One region of the Heyndrickxia sp. FW510-T9 genome, then DNA from elsewhere that is predicted to be linked to it. Evidence: riboswitches for the same ligand, from Rfam matches in the RefSeq annotation. Region 1 holds a riboswitch; each other region holds the start of a gene.
What was found. Region 1 has a riboswitch for thiamine pyrophosphate ahead of thiW (energy coupling factor transporter S component ThiW). Riboswitches for the same ligand answer to the same signal wherever they lie in the genome.
Positions count from the first base shown of each region.

Region 2: linked by a shared signal. The riboswitch ahead of thiT (energy-coupled thiamine transporter ThiT) and the one ahead of thiW (energy coupling factor transporter S component ThiW) in region 1 are both predicted to bind thiamine pyrophosphate.
Region 3: linked by a shared signal. The riboswitch ahead of thiM (hydroxyethylthiazole kinase) and the one ahead of thiW (energy coupling factor transporter S component ThiW) in region 1 are both predicted to bind thiamine pyrophosphate.

Region 1 covers NZ_JBYSWK010000047.1:2,070-7,874, forward strand. The annotation lists gene AC3WJF_RS18400 (MFS transporter) at 1-297, shown strand, start outside; gene AC3WJF_RS18405 (GTP pyrophosphokinase) at 853-1,494, shown strand; RNA gene ssrS (6S RNA) at 2,036-2,233, shown strand; TPP riboswitch at 2,659-2,760, shown strand; TPP riboswitch at 2,845-2,947, shown strand; gene thiW (energy coupling factor transporter S component ThiW) at 3,116-3,637, shown strand; gene tenA (thiaminase II) at 3,661-4,332, shown strand; gene AC3WJF_RS18425 (ABC transporter ATP-binding protein) at 4,405-5,136, shown strand; gene AC3WJF_RS18430 (ABC transporter permease) at 5,123-5,805, shown strand, end outside.
Region 2 covers NZ_JBYSWK010000025.1:26,751-32,555, forward strand. The annotation lists gene AC3WJF_RS13660 (transglycosylase domain-containing protein) at 335-2,401, opposite strand; gene thiT (energy-coupled thiamine transporter ThiT) at 2,796-3,377, opposite strand; TPP riboswitch at 3,627-3,731, opposite strand; gene AC3WJF_RS13670 (histidine kinase N-terminal domain-containing protein) at 3,897-5,006, shown strand; gene AC3WJF_RS13675 (hypothetical protein) at 5,264-5,542, opposite strand; gene AC3WJF_RS13680 (YjcZ family sporulation protein) at 5,737-5,805, opposite strand, start outside.
Region 3 covers NZ_JBYSWK010000061.1:6,554-12,358, forward strand. The annotation lists gene AC3WJF_RS20375 (GNAT family N-acetyltransferase) at 1-201, shown strand, start outside; gene AC3WJF_RS20380 (hypothetical protein) at 464-655, opposite strand; gene AC3WJF_RS20385 (ATP-binding protein) at 772-2,355, opposite strand; TPP riboswitch at 2,448-2,558, shown strand; gene thiM (hydroxyethylthiazole kinase) at 2,636-3,442, shown strand; gene thiD (bifunctional hydroxymethylpyrimidine kinase/phosphomethylpyrimidine kinase) at 3,458-4,264, shown strand; gene thiE (thiamine phosphate synthase) at 4,261-4,911, shown strand; gene AC3WJF_RS20405 (NUDIX hydrolase) at 4,993-5,487, shown strand; gene AC3WJF_RS20410 (protoporphyrinogen oxidase) at 5,625-5,805, opposite strand, start outside.

The DNA of each region.
Region 1 (5,805 bases):
AAAATTATCGGTATTGCCATCTTTACATTTGGATTTTTTGCCGGTCATTCCATTGCAAGCGGCTGGGTTGGAAAACTTGCATCACATGACAAAGCACAGGCATCCGCACTTTATTTGTTCTTTTACTATACTGGTTCAAGTATAGGTGGAACCCTTAGCGGAAGCTTTTATAGTAATTTCGGCTGGATTGGTGTAATAGGGATGATCGCTATTTTTGCTATTATTGCCGTATTATTCTCGATACGTTTAGCTATGATATCAAAGAGGAAGCTTCAAGTTTCTTCCCATCGTGTGTGAAAAAAGTACCTTCTGAAAATTTTATGTTTACTTATAAGATGTAAAAAAATAACCTATTTAGACGATTAAAATATTAATGCAATTCACGATAAAATGGTTTGGAGTAATTCCAAGCCATTTTATTATTTGTATCGGTTGAATTTTCTATATGGAAGTTGCTAATCTATTATTATTTATTGATGGAAATGTATCTTTTGAATAGGTGAAATTGTCTATTGATAAGGCTGTTTTCGTAAAGTTTGTTGCTTTTTTAGTGTAATTTAACTCTAACATTCTGAATTGATTGTAGCAGAGGGCACTTGACTCCTGCGGGAAAAAGAGGGAAGTGGGAGATCTCACAAGCGGTAACGCCGAGGAGGGTCATCCCTCCCCGCGGAAAGCAAGTGCCTAGAGCGGAAATCAACATGCGAAAAGAGCCTTTAGATACAATGGTTTGGGGGTTTCAGACGTAGGATCTAAATAACAAGAAAAAGTAAAAAATCTTCTATCCGAACATTTTTTTACTTCGAATCATCTGTGTTATGATATTAGAATAATAACTGGAGGGTTGTGGACATGCTGAAAGAAAAGATAAAGATCGAGGTTATTCAAAAAGTAATAGACAATTGGAGAGGATTCTTTCTGCCATACCAAATGGTATTACACGAATTAGAAAGTGATTTCAAGATTATTGACTTAGAGTGGAAAACACAACATGGCTATTCCCCTATTGAACATATGAAAACACGTATGAAAACAATAAAATCTTTGGTGGAGAAAATTCAAAAAAAAGAAATTCACTTAACACAAGAAGCGGTAAGGAATGAAATAAGAGATATTGCGGGTGTTAGAATTGTAACAAGTTTTATTGAAGACGTGTATATGCTAAAGGAGCATATTGAGCAACGTGAAGACATTCGAGTGATACGCGTAAAGGATTATATTCAGGACCCAAAAATGAGTGGATATAAAAGTCTGCACCTGATTGTAGAAACTCAAGTCATCCTGTCCAAAGAAATATTATGGGTTCCTGCAGAATTACAAATTCGTACATCCGCTATGGATTTTTGGGCATCCACGGAACATAAACTAAACTATAAATATCAAGGCGAGACTATACCTGAAGAAGCTAAAAATCAGCTCATAGAGCTTGCTAAAACTTCTTTCTTAATGGATAAGGAAATGTCAAGATTAAGAGGAAAATTACTATCCAATTAAGTAAACGAAGAGACATAAATCCCCGAATCGTGACACTTTCCTCGTTCATTTTCGTGAATAAACGCATTATTTTCTTAAATTTAATTCTTACAAAAATAATTGTCTTTAGGATAGTTATTGTGAATTTAAAAGGGACTTCGCTAACATGACTGCTTTATAATTACGGTTGATAAATACAGCAATATATAAAATTCAACGTTACGAAAAATTAATCGGATATCAAAATGAGCTAGATTATCTCAAGCTCATTTTTTATTTGGCTGTCTTCGTAAAGTTTTTGCTTTTTTAGCGTAATTTAACTTTAACAATCTGAGGTCCTGCAGGAAAAAGAGGGAAGTGGGAGACCCCACAGGCGGTAACGTCGAGGAGCTCCATCCCTTCCCGCAGAAGCAAGTGCCTAGAGCGGAAATCTACGTACAAACTTTATATCCTTAAAAAGACACAAGGGTTTCAGCAAGTTCAAAGACTTCCGATTCATTATTAAAAATTGAGTGGAAAACCTTTCATTTGATTTTTTATCAAAAGGGGAGTAATATAATAACACAAGCTGCGTTGTACGTAATCATAATAAAGTTTTAACCTTTGAGCTGTAACAGGGAGTTTAATATCGGAACGGGAATGACAGGCCTTTGTCTATACGACATGGAGGACACGCAGAAACGTTTCTGAGAACACCCACTTTGAGGAGTGGTGGTTTAAAACTTTCTTATCATTAAATTACGGCAAAGGCGGCTCCTTACATAATGAACCAAGCTAGTTTCTAAGCGAAACTGGCTTTTTTTGTTTTTATAGTAATGAATAGAGCAATGAACTTAGCTAGTTTTCTTATGGTGCTTAACCTTTGCAAAATGAAGTTGGTACAATGCAAATAATTGAGGAAATAATATTGCAAATTTCGTGAACAATATGTTGGATTTTGGATATTATAAACTAATAAGTTGCATTAAACCAACAAATTTGAATGAATATAAAAAATATGAAAGGAGTGTTATCATGAAAGAAGTAGAATTACGGAAACAAACTACTCAAATTTCAACTAAATTTATGAAAGAAAGATCTAAAAGATTGATGATCACCTTATCACCCATGGTTATTTTACTAATATAATAAAATTTGTTCTTTTCTTTTCTAAAATATGTGCTACTATATGTATATAAATGAATATTTGATCACTAGGGGAGTCTGAATAGACTGAGACGGATATGATCTGGACCCTTTGAACTTGATCCAGTTAGTGCTGGCGTAAGGAAGTGCATGATTTTATAACGATAACATTCTTTTTATCATTGTAAATGCAACCCGTCCTTGCGTGAAAAAGGGCGGGTTTTTTGCGCATTCCAATTAAATATTAATATTTGCTAGGGGAGCCGAGTGGCTGAGAGAAATCGTTGGATTGAAACCCTTTGGACCTGATCCAGATAGTACTGGCGTAGGGAAGCGGTCGATTGATGTTGGTTTATACAACTTAGATTAAAACCGCTTTCTTATTAGAAAGCGGTTTTTTTTCCCATATTAGTGATTATTGTTGATTTATAGCCTTATGAATACATGTGAACGTGTACGCATAAGACGTTAAAAATGTTTTTAAATTTTAATAAGCAAAATGGAGGAGTTCTTTATTATGAGTAAGGTAAAAAAAATGACATTAACTTGTGTGATCATTGCCATCACCACATTAACTAGCAATATGGTGTATATTCCAGTTGGTTTTGCAAAGATATTTCCTATTCAGCACATGGCAAATGTTTTAACGGCAGTTCTCTTAGGACCGATGTATTCTGTTGCACAGGCATTTATTGTATCCCTAATTCGGAACATGGCGGGGACAGGTTCGATTTTCGCTTTTCCAGGAAGTATGATTGGTGCCTTCTTATCCGGAATTTTGTTCATGAAAACGAAAAAGCTTTTGTGGGCATTTGCTGGTGAAGTAGTAGGGACTGGTATTATTGGTGCTATTTGTTGCTATCCGCTAGCCACACTTATCCTTGGTCAAAAGGTAGCTGTTTTTGGATTTATCCCGGCATTTATCGTTAGTTCTTTTGGAGGTGCGGTTATTGGAATAATTGTTTTAAAGGTGTTGCTGAAGAATCAAGCACTTCAAGGATTTATTCGCAAATATAGCATTTTCAATCGTGAGCTTTAATTCACAGGAAGGAGCGATGAAAAATGACTTTTTCCGAAAGGTTATTTCATAATGTTCAACCAATCTGGAATCAAAATCACCAGCATCCGTTTGTACAAGGAATAGGGAGTGGGACACTTTCAAAAGAATTGTTTAAAGAATATATGAAACAAGATTATGTATATTTGATCCAATATGCAAAGCTCTATGCCATTGGTGTTCAAAAAGCAAATGATCTTGTATCAATGACAAAGTTCTCTCACCTATTACATAACATTCTACATTTTGAAATGAATGTACATCGGGAATATGCTAGTCAGTTTGGCGTTACAGTGGAAGAACTGGAGCAAACAAAACCGACTCCAAACAATTTAGCGTATACGAGTTATATGTCTAGTGTTGCCCAAAATGGAACGCTTGCGGAGTTAATTTCATGTTTGCTGCCTTGTGCGTGGGATTATTGGGAAATAGGAAAGCATCTAAAAAAACAATATGGATCTGGGTTGGAACATAATCCGTATAAAACTTGGATTGAAACATATTCCTCCGATCAATTCGGTTCCATTGCCCTTTGGTTAATCGAGTTATTAGACGAAATAACTTTAGGGAAATCAGAGGAGGAACTAGCTGTACTGGAAAATCATTTTCAAACTACATCAAAATATGAATATTTATTTTGGGAGATGCTTTATAACGGTCAAGATTGGCCGTTATAGAAGAATCCTTTCTTATACATATTCATTCTAGGTAGATGGAAAAAAGAGCTTTTCAAGAAGGGAAACAGTAAAATGACACTTCAATTGGATAAGGTTTCTTTTACCTATGAACATAATCCAATCATTAGCAATTTTTCTTTAACGGTATCAAAAGGAGAGTTTGTTAGTTTAATAGGAAAAAGCGGTTCAGGCAAAAGCACTATCTTAAAACTAATCGCCGGCCTGCTTCAACCGGAGATGGGACAAATTTTGATAAATGGAGTGATTCCGACTCCTGGAAGCTCCGGATATATGCCACAGCAAGATTTACTTCTTCCGTGGAGGACTGTATTAGAAAATTTAATGCTGTGTTCAGAAATTCGAAAGGGAAATTCTTATACAAAGGAAGAAGTAAGAGACTGGCTTCAGAAAACGGGACTTACAGAATGGGAAAATGCGTTACCTAAACAGCTTTCTGGCGGAATGAAGCAACGTATCGCTTTTTTGCGTACCATTTTGACAGGGTCAGAAGTACTGTTATTAGACGAACCATTCGGAGCGCTGGATGCTTTTACAAAGCGGGATATGCAAAAATGGCTGCTTTCTATTTGGCAAGAACTCGACAAAACGATTCTTTTTATTACACACGACTTAGAAGAAGCGATTCTTTTAAGTGATAGAATTCTTATTCTTCATCCACAACAAGGAGTGGAGGAATTCAAAGTAGATTTACCTAGACCGAGAGAAGCAGAGATGATTTATACAACAGAAATGGTTGAATATCGTCAAGAACTAGAGAGAAGGATTACAGATGGACTGGTTTAAACGTTTTAGACAACAATACGGTTTATTTATCATCGTTTCCATTCTTTGTTTGTTGATTTGGCAGTATCTCGTACATTCAGGTAGAATCCCCTCGTTTATCATTCCAACACCTATATCGATTGTGCAAATGATGATACATTACCCACATGAATTATTTGTCGTTCATTTAGGAGCAACACTAAGAGAAGTTTTAATAGGTTTTTTTCTTGCACTTATTGGAGGTATTGGAATAGCCGTGACCATGTATTTTTCAAAGCCAATTGAGAAAGTAATGTATCCGATTGTCCTTATCTCACAAACGATTCCTATTATCGCTCTTTCTCCAATTTTTATTCTTTGGTTTGGCTATAGCCTTTGGAGCAAGGTGGCGGTAACTATTTTAATTTGTTTTTTTCCAATCGTATTAAATTTTTATGATGGGTTAAAGCAAGTGAACAGGGAATACAGCGATTTACTACAAACAATGGGTGCAACTAGATGGCAGCGATTTGTGAAGATCGAAGTTCCATTCGCTTTGCCTTATTTATTTTCCGGTATGAAGCTGGCAGTTGTTTTTGCGGTTGTTGGTGCGACGATTGGAGAATGGCTTGGTGCAAGTGAAGGATTAGGATATTACAGCCGAAGAATGTCCGGGAATTTAAATGCAGAAGGGGTTTTTGCAGCGGTAAC
Region 2 (5,805 bases), on a different contig from region 1:
TATTTTATGTGCCGGCTTTCTACATGAATGTGACCCATATTCTGTTTTTTTGTGCCTCGAACGGTTTTTCGCTCCTTACATTCAATTTATTGTGACCTGTTTGCTATTTTATGTGACCGTTTTCAACATGAATGTGACCCATATTCTGTTTTATGTGCCTCGAACGGTTTTTCGCTCCCTCTATCTAATTTAATGTGACTTGATTGCTTTTCTATGTGCCCTCTTAATACTTGAATGTGACACGAATCCTGCTTTATGTGACCCGACCAGTTTTTCGTTCCCTTTATGTTTACATAATAAAAGACCCCAAACATAGTTTGGAGTCTTTTGATGATTAATGTCCTCTAATTTCGTTCCATTTCTTTTTGAACTGATCTGTTAGGTCCTTCCACTTACTTTTATGTTCGTCTATCTTTTCTTTGAGTTTTTTTGCGCTTTCTTTTAATTTTTTATCAAATTCCTCAGCCTTTTCAATGATAGATTGGCTATCCTTTTTACCAGCAAGATTGGCATTTATGGACTGTACGTCAAACTGACCAGGTTCCGTGTATTTCAATGTGTTTTGCATGACAGCTTGGAAAACTGGCACAACCCCTTGAGAGCTTAGTCCATATAAATAATGCTGTGAATCTGTTTTATCATATCCAATCCATACAGCACTAACAAGATTTGGGGTATATCCTACAAACCACTGATCTGTTGTACCATTTGAGCTATAGGTGGATTGTGTGGATCCAGTTTTTCCGGCAATGGTATAACCAGGAACGTTTACACCTTTCCCGGTTCCTGTTTCCACAACATTTAGTAACATCGAAGTCATTTCATCTGAGACCTTTTTACTTGTAACGTTTGTTTCCTTCGGTTTTCTTTCGGCAATTATATTGCCAGTAGGTCCCACAATCTTTGTAATAAGATGGGCATCATAGCGTTTTCCGCCATTAGCAAAAACCGAAAATGCATCAGCCATTTGCATTGGTGATACACCTTTATTCATCCCACCAAGAGCCAACCCTAAATTTCTATCTTCGTTTGTTAATGGAATCCCAAAACGTTTGGCGGCATCCATTCCTTTATTTATCCCTATTTCATTTAAGAGCCATACCGCTGGTAAATTGATAGAATTTTCAACCGCTTTATACATAGGAACTTCTCCGAGATACTGCCCATTATAATTTTTTGGAGCATAATCTCCGAAGGTCATTTTCTCGTCCTTCAAAGAGGAATTTGGTGTATACCCTTCTTCTAATGCTGGGGTATACACCACTAAAGGCTTGATGGTAGACCCTGGTTGTCTTTGCAGCTGAGTTGCACGGTTAAAGCCACGGAATACTTTCTGGCCTCTCCCCCCTACAAGGGCTCTTACTCCACCCGATTTCGGATCCAGTAAAATCCCTCCGCTTTGTACTAAATCTCCGCCTCGTCCCGCTGGAAATAACGAATCATTTTGGTATACATGCTCAAGTCCGGATTGAATGTTTTGATCCATTTCCGTATATATGCGATATCCTCGTGTTAAAATATCATCTTGTGTCAACCCGTAAAGATTGGTTGCTTCATTTAATACTGCATCAACATAATAAGGATATTTGCCTTTTAAAGGATCTCCTCCTCTATCTTTTAAAACTAATTTCTCGTCAACTGCCTGTTTGTATTGCTCATTAGTAATGTAACCATATTGTTTCATAGCTCCCAAAACAACATTTCTACGTTGTATTGCACGGTCCATATGATGGTATGGATCCAATGCAGATGGTGCATTGATGATTCCGGCTAATGTAGCAGCCTCACTCAAATCAACATTTTGTACATCTTTTCCAAAATACGTTTTAGCTGCATTTTGAACACCATAAGCGCTATGCCCGAAATAAATTTGGTTTAAATACATTTCCAATATTTCATCTTTGGAATAATACTTTTCAATTTTAATCGCTAAAAATAGCTCTTCAATTTTACGTCTATATGTTCTTTGAGGTGAAAGAAGTGCATTCTTCGTTAACTGTTGGGTAATCGTACTTCCGCCAGCAGTAACACCACCAGCCGCAATGTTTTTAAAAAAGGCGCTTGTCATACCTCGAAGATCGAACCCACCGTGATCATAGAATCGATGGTCCTCAATAGAAACAACGGCATTTTTCAAATTATCCGGCATTTGTTTTATAGCGACCCCTTCTGTTCGATTAGCTGAAATTTTACTAGCAAGATCACCATCTTTATCATAAATACCCGTAGATTGTGATAGTCCTTTTTTCAATAAGCCCACATTAACCGTACTCGCAAAATAAGTAAAGAAACCTAAAAAACCTAACACAAAAAGTGATAGGGCCAAAAGCATTATTTGATTCATGTGTGCTTTTTTCCATAACCGTTTTACAGCTGACCAAAATTGCTGTAACCGTTCCATGTTGTTCCCTGCTTTCTTTATTTCATTTGGAATATAAATCTCCATACCAATATTTTCAAATATGATATAACTCTTGTTCTATGCTAAAGGATATTATGGAACTAAAAAAAAATCAACGAAAAATTTAAAAGAGGAAGCGCATTGCCCATCGGCGTACGGATTTCGTAGTCTTCGACTGAGATAAAGGAAACATAAAGAGGTAGTTCACGAGCTATTGAAATTGGCACTTCAAATTTCACCGAGTGAAATTAGTATTACCAATTTCACCTGATGTTGACTTATCGTAGGGAGGAGACGGAGAAATACGCTAGCTGATAGGGGTTGGAGCTAGATCCCAATCTATTTGTAAATAGTTTTATTTTAAAAAATAGAAGGAAAGGGATACCCTTTCCTTCTATTTTTTAATTCCTCTTAAAATAAGTCTTGGTGATATTATAAGAATAAAAATAACTAATATAACACTTAGAATAAAGCTTGGGAGCAAATAACCTCCATTATAAAGGAAGGAATAAATTCCTACTGGCTGTCCTTTTGGTGCATAGTTCCCGAAAAAGACAATACCCGTATAAAAATGAACGGCAAATCTAAGCAAGCTTCCAATAAATATCCCAATAACAGAAAATGTAATCCACTTTACTTTGTTAGAATCGATTAATCCATTACGGACTTGGCTTGCAAATATACCCGCAAAACCAATTACTGTAAACGCAACAAAATAATCTAAGATACCTTGAGTTACGGTATAAATTTTCGGGAATCCCGCTACGAATTGTAGTAGACCTAAAAGAAATCCGGTCAATAATCCGCCCTTTACTCCCCATCTAAAAGCCATAATAAAAACTGGAATCATCGCTAATGTGATAGATCCACCTTCTGGCCAAATTGCTTGACAAATTAAACCTGAAACAAGGTCTAACAAATAGGCAAGTGCACCTAGTACTGCAACTTCTACAAGAAATAACGTCTTTCTATTCACTTTTTTCCTCCCCATTTCCCTATATAATAAATTTTCAACTGAATTTCCCTAAATAGGGACTGGGAAAGATAAACCTCTGTATTGTTTTTGATAAAGGCTGTTTTCGTAAAGTTTGTTGTTTTTGAAAATAAACAATGGACCGTTCCTTTCCACGTTTATAATATTATTAAAAGCAACAATTCTTTAAAAAAGAGCCTTCATAAAAAAAAGCAATACAGGACGGTTTTTAGGAAAGTCCTTGTATTGCTTCATTCCATCAAACCACAGTCCCTGCGCTAGCATTATCTAACAGGTTCATAGGGTCAGAACTCATTCGTTCACTCTCAGCCATTATTGGCTCCCCTTGTGGGAATATTCATATTGTCATAATGACTATACTACGAAATTATTTTTTTGACAATACATTCAATTTACTACTTAACTAATAGGTTTAATAAAAAGTTTGGAAAGTTTTTGATAATTTTGATATATTTAAATTAAATTTTCTTTTTTAAAACTAATGCATTGGAGGTGACAAAAATGATTCCGTTAAAGGATGTTATTTCTGATTTTCTAGAAGGACGTCGAGATGTACTATTATCCATATGGAATAATGAAAACCGCATAAATGAGAATGATCCATTTAAGGAAGCTATGCCTCTCAATGGAAGAACTATGTATGATATCGTAGTACAATCGATCACAAAAAGTAAGAGTCAAATTGATGATCTTTTGCAGCCATTGGCTAAAAAGCTTGCAGAGGAAAGAAGAATCGCAAATATTAATATTGGTGAATTTGTGTTCAATGTAAATATTGGCAGAGCGATTATTTTCAAAGATTTATACTGCCAATATCCACTTTGGAACGAGCTGCTTCCTGCCATTGACCAAATAAATTATACATTCGATCAATTACTATATTATACGGTATCCTATTATTCCGAAATGCAAGATACGATTATTAGGGAAAAAAGCCAGTACATCAATACCACTCATCAAGATCGACTAACACTTCTTGGACAAATGACGTCTAGTTTTGTTCATGAATTTCGCAACCCACTAACATCTATTCACGGATTTGTTCAATTATTAAAAGCAGACTATCCAAGACTTCCTTATTTGGACATCATATATAACGAACTGGAACAATTAAAGTTTAGTATCTCCCAATTTCTAATGCTTTCCAAAAAGGAAATTATCGAAAATGAAAAAACAACAGTTCAGCTCAATGATTTAATAGAACAAGTAGTATCATTTTTATATCCTCGAATATTAGAAGTAAATGTAGATGTGCAAAAAGTATACAAAAAAAATTACAGTATCCAAGGCTATCATGATGAAATCAAACAAGTTCTTATCAACATTATTTTTAATGCGATAGATGTCCTACTTAATATTAATCACCCAATCATTCAAATACGATTGGATGAACAAGATCAATTTATAACTTTAGAAATCGCCAATAATGGACCTAAAATCCCCGAAAGCTTAATAGAGCATATTTTTGAACCATTTGTATCCCAGAAGAAAACAGGGACTGGCTTAGGATTATATGTTTGCAAAAATACTATAGAGAAGCATGGTGGTTTGTTAACATGCGACTCGACAGATGATTGGACTGTATTTAAGATACTTCTTCCATATACATAAAAAATGATATTGTACAATATCTATACATATGGCTGTTTTCTTATGAATTTTTGGTTTTCGCAAATCGTTATAAATACTAATCTAGAGTATCTTCGGGGCATCTTTTTTTTATAGTTCATTCATTTTAACCTAGATACGATTGTTATCTAGAGCTTAAGTATACAAGAGCAATAAAGTATAAGAAAAGAACCTTACATATAAAAATATACCAATGAAGCCCTCCCATTTTTTTGGGCGAGCTCCATTGCGTTTATTTATTACCAGAAGAGAAAAGGTAAAAAGGCTAAAGCACCTATAGCACCTAATGCTATTCCTGCACCGAAGCCCCAGCCCCAGCCTCCCCAATAAGGATATCCATAACCATATCCACCGTAATTTGGATAAGCATATCCTCCATATCCTGCACCTGGAAAAGGTCTAAGATAAACCATTCGATTATCTACGCGATGAATAATCCCTCGGTGAATTCTCCCATCTCTTGTTCGAATTTCTACGGGTCTACCAATTCCGCCTTGACACATATGATAGTAACTCACTCATTGTCACCTCCAATAAATTCCTACACTTTTAGTGTATGGATATTTATATATTTTGAGATGGACAATCGTATAGGGCTGATAGCTTATTTTATATTCAAACGCGGAGGTAAATGGTAGATATTGGTGATTTCTGTTTGATTTCTCCATAAAAATATCCTTCCCAATATTAGATGGGAAAGATATTTTTTTATCTAATAAACATAAGCTGCACCTACGATTACAAGAAGAATAAACAATACTACGATTAACGCGAATCCACG
Region 3 (5,805 bases), on a different contig from region 1:
ATATATGGTTTCGCCGTTTTTCCTAAATACCAAGGTCAAGGGATTGGAAGAAGGGCATTGAAGAAAGTAATTCGTGAACAACATGCTTTAGGTTTTCCGATTTTTCTTGAAGTGGAAACGAAGAATGCAAATGCATTAAAATTATATCAATCATGTGGTTTTAAAGTCCTTGAGGCACAGGATTATTATCTATTAAATTAGATTATGGCTAAGAGGTTTTTTTAAGTATATTGAGAATATTATACAAATAGTAGGATTTATGGTTGTATGAAAAAAATCGTACTAACAAAATAATAAATATGTAAAGTCTTGAGATATATTAAGAGAAAATGAAGATCCATTATTAATTAGCTGAATATAAATGGAGAAATAAATACCCCCTTTATACAGAATAACTTCTGAAAAAAGGGGGATTACTTATTTTTATTGACAATTGAACTTTATCTAAACGAAAAAGCAATGATTATACACCTGTTTTTCTACGTTGATTATTCGCCTTTTTCGTTTGCTGGCTTTTCATTTTTTGTGTTTTTTGCAATGGATTACCAAGAGAATTATCATTTACTGTTTGTTTCTTTTTATTTGCGAGCTGCTGTTTCATTGCCTCTTGCAAGCTTATTTTTTTCTTAGGTTCTGAATGATTGTTTTCCGTCATGCTAGTACCTCCTTAACAGTATTTACAGTAAGTTTAGTATAATGTATTTTCTATCGAAGTGTAAGTGGTCATAGAAGGCAATAGTAAATAATTTGTACAATAGCAAAACAACAGATTCAAGTTACTGCTTTTTGGAGCAAAGGAAGCACGATGTTAAAAGTTGTGCCTTTGTTCAATTCACTTTCGACCATTATTCGCCCATGATGATTTTTTATAATTTTATAGCTGACCATTAAGCCTAGACCATTCCCGTTTACTTTTGAAGTATAAAAGGCTTCTCCAATTTTATCCACTTGTTCTTTGGACATCCCTATTCCATTATCTTGGATAGAAATCATTACGTCTTCTGCGCATATTGAACTTGTAATATTAATTTTACCCCCATTTGGTAATGCATCAATAGCGTTTTTGAGAAAATTTAAAAATACTTGTGTTAATTGATTGCGCTCACCGTATACAAAAATTTCTTTTTGCTGAAATGACTTCATAATTTCTACGTTTTTCATAGCCATTTCAGCAGTTAGTAAATGAACGACGGTTTCTATTGTTTCACTAAGATTGCATTCTTTAAATTGAACAGTATGTGGTTTTGCGAATACCATAAAATCGCTAACGATGAAATTAATCCGATCGATTTCCTCCAGAATAGTTTTAGAATAAAGAAATTTCTTTTCTTCTGAGAAACGATCAAGAATTTGTACAAAACCTCGAATAGTGGTCAGTGGATTACGAATTTCATGAGCTATGCCAGCCGCCAATTCGCCTACCAGTGATAATTTTTCCGTCTTTTGTAGCATTTCCTCGGTACTTTTTTGCTCCGTTATATCATGTTGAATAGCAATTTGTTGAAAGGTTTTCCCGTTACGGTCCTTAAAAGGAACAATCGTACAATCCACCCAATAAAAGCTGCCATCCTTTGCTTTATTTCGGATTTCTCCTTTCCATATGATGCCTTGTTTAATATGATCCCGAATTGTTTTATAAAAGTCATTTGGATGGAAACCGGAATTTAATAGGTTATGATGATTTTGACCAATCACTTCTTTCTCATTGTATCCAGTAATTTGACAAAACTTTTTATTAGCATATTTTATGTTATCTTTATTATCGGTAATGACAAGAATTGTAGCCTCTTTTAATGCATTTTTTACTTCATTTAGTTCACGGAGAGTTAAATTTTCTTCTGCAAGAGATGAAGCATATTTACGCAGTTCTTTTATTATATATGGCTTCATTCGATTGGAAAAAGTATTGGAAGTATATTGAATAAGCATATCTATTTTTTTGATAACTTGAATTAGAACATGTGGAGAAATGTTACTCGATTCTAGCTCCTCTTCTAAAAAATCCATAATTACCGACTTATAATAATGACTTGGAAAAAGGGATTGTTTTCGTAATTGTTTATAGAATAAATGAGTCTGTTCTAGGTGTAAATCAACCCACTCATTTAGTTTTGTAAATGAGGAATTTTCATCATGATACAAAGAATAGCCTAGACAGTGAAAGAAGCTATCTTGGATATTTGAGAGATGTTTAAGCATAGCAATTTTCTCATCATCTCTTTGTTTGTCCTGCAACTTATTCGCTAATAATATACAATTATCCATAATTTTTTGCCCAATTTGTTCCAATTCGGTACTCATAGCATCAACCACTTTCCACATAATCGTATATATACTATTAATTTTTGACAACATACCACAATATTCCTTCTTTTGGTATCAGGCACCAATAAAATTTCTTTACATATTTATGTTTGGGGACTATGATGATAAAAAAGAATATATAAGATGACTACTAGGGGTGCCCTGTGTTTGGGCTGAGAGAAAAACAGTAAGTTTTTTAACCCTTTGGACCTGATCTGGGTTATACCAGCGGAGGAAAGTAGTGGAGTTTTGATTCTTTTACTCTTACTAATGATGCCGGGTCCATATATGGATCTGGCTTTTTTGCATTTAACTAAAAGGAGGAGCAACAATGGATAAAATGATAATAAGTAACGCTTTACAGACGGTAAGAAAGGAAAATCCGCTTGTTCATAATATTACGAATGTGGTAGTGACAAATTTTACAGCCAATGGACTTTTGGCATTAGGTGCATCTCCTGTGATGGCCTATGCACCTGAAGAGGTGGCGGACATGGCAAAAATAGCCGGTGCGCTAGTTTTGAATATGGGAACATTAAATTCAGCGGCGGTGGAGTCGATGATTATTGCAGGGAAATCTGCTAATGCCAATGGAGTTCCAGTAATTTTTGATCCGGTTGGAGCGGGTGCAACACCGTATCGAACCGAGATGGCAAAACGCATCATTGGTGAAGTGAAAATATCTATTATAAGAGGGAATGCCGCTGAAATAGCAAATATTTCAGGAGTAGAGGCAGTTGTGAAAGGAGTAGATGCGGGGGAAATTCATGGAAACCGCATTGATCTTGCCATTTCTGCTGCTAGGAAACTGCAAACATTAATCACTGTAACTGGAAAAGAAGATATCGTCACGGATGGCCAGTCTACATATATTATTCGAAACGGAAATTTTATTTTAACGAAAGTGACAGGAACAGGCTGTTTACTAACATCTGTCATTGGTGCATTTGCTGCAATCGAAAAGGACTTAATCATTGCAGCGGTATCTGCAGTATCAACTTATGGAATTGCTGCTGAATTGGCAGCAGACAAAACAACTGAAAAAGGTCCCGGCAGTTTTCAAATCGAATTTCTTAACCAACTTTCACTTGTTTCCGAACAAGACATTATCGAAAAGACTTCAGTGGAAAAAAGATAAGGGAAGGTGCAATAGATGAGAAAAGCATTAACAATAGCAGGTTCAGATAGTGGCGGAGGGGCAGGCATACAGGCCGATATAAAAACCTTTCAAGAGCTTGGTGTATATGGGATGTCGGCAATTACAGCTTTGACGGCTCAAAATACATTAGATGTTCAAGCGGTATTTCCTATATCTACCGAAGCAGTAGTGGAGCAAATTAAATCGGTAGCCGCTGATATCGGAGTAGATGCATTGAAAACAGGAATGTTGTTTAATGCCGAAATAATCCGAGCAGTTTCTGAGCAAATTGCCATAAACAATTGGAGAAATATTGTCGTTGACCCTGTGATGATTGCAAAAGGAGGAGCCTCATTATTGCAACAGGAAGCAGTATCGGCTTTAAAACAAATGCTTATCCCGCTTTCATTGATTATCACTCCGAATATTCCAGAAGCGGAAGTCATCATCGGCATGGAAATTAAAACAACAAAAGATAAAGAAGAAGCGGCAAAAAGATTCATAGAATTAGGCGTAAAAAATGTTGTCATTAAAGGCGGACATGACACGGATCCATTAGAGACAGTAGATCTTTTTTACGATGGTAGTGAATTTACTTATTTAAAATCAAAAAGAATTAATACGGAAAATACTCATGGAACGGGTTGTACGTTTTCGGCAGTTATTACTGCGGAACTTGCTAAAGGCAAAAAGGTGTATGAGGCGGTTGCAACAGCAAAGGATTTTATCCAAGCTGCAATTGAAGAAAATTTCCCACTAGGGAACGGACACGGCCCAACGAATCATTGGGCGTATAAAAAAAGGAGTAGTTTGATTAAATGACAAGAATCAATACAGATAGGTTAAGAGATATATTAAAACTATATTTTATTATGGGCAGTCCCAATTGCAATAAAAGTCCTGTAAGTGTACTTAAGGAAGCCATTGCTGGAGGGATTACCTTATTTCAATTTCGCGAAAAAGGTCACGATGCTTTAACAGGTGACGAAAAATTTATGCTTGCAAAAGAACTTCAAGCAATTTGCAAAGAACATGAGATCCCATTCATTGTGAATGATGATATTGATTTAGCGATTTCCTTACAGGCGGACGGGGTACATATTGGCCAAGAAGATGAACCTGTAGAGAACGTTCGCAACAAGATTGGGGATATGATTCTAGGTGTATCCGTTCATACGATGGAAGAAGCAGTGTTGGCGCTAGAGGCAGGTGCAGATTATTTTGGAGTAGGACCGATTTTTCCTACTAAAACAAAGGAAGATGCGAAAGCAGTTCAAGGAACAGGGCATATTCAACACTTCCGAAAGAAGGGTATTACGATTCCTATGGTAGGAATCGGCGGTATTACAGTGGAAAATGCGAATTCGGTTATAATGGCTGGTGCGGATGGGGTATCTGTCATCACCGCAATCAGTCAGGCTTCCGACATTACGCAAGCGGCGCAAAGCTTGTGGCAACAAGTTAAATAGCACGGAACAAGAGAGCGGGTATCCCTGCTCTCGTTTTTGCTATAATGAAGAAAAAATAGTTTATGAATGGAGGAGATACCCATGGAGTACAAATATACTATTTGCTTTATTAAAAAAGGAGAGCACATTCTTATGCTCAACCGTGTGAAATCACCGTGGATGGGGGTATGGAACGGTGTCGGCGGAAAGATTGAAAAAGGGGAAGAACCGAAAGAAAGTGTACTAAGAGAAATAATGGAAGAAACAGGTGTTCAATTGAATGATGTGGAATACAAAGGGGTCGTTACTTGGAATGTGGATGGCGTGAGATTCGGAGGAATGCATGCATTCTTGGCGGAAATCCCAGAAACGTTTGAATACCGCACACCGATTTCTACGGATGAAGGGATCTTAGAGTGGAAGGAAGTTTCATGGATTCTTAACCCTGATAATCAAGGAATAGCAAATTTGAAGTATTTTTTGCCGCAAATGCTAGAGGAATCAAATACATATAATCATAGATTTGTTTATGAAAATGGGAATGTTGTGGAGTATTCAGCAGAAATTTTAGAGGAAATAGCACATGTTGTGAGTTGAAATTTAATACCAAATTATGTGACACTGCTCTGTGAATATTGGCAAATATACATTCACTGCAAAGTTATTCAGAATTTGTAAGCATCTTCAAGTAGATCGACTAACAATTAATTTTTCACACAGAAAAAAGCGGAGACCTACTCCGCTTCTATAATTTTTTTGGCAGTATTTTTCCCATTTACAATACAGTCAGCAAGTCCAACACCATAATAGGAGCAGCCTGCAAGAATCACATTAGGGTATTCAGTCGCTAACGTATCATTTAAAGCTTCAATGGTATTTCGATGGGTTATATGGTATTTCGGCATTTTATCCTGC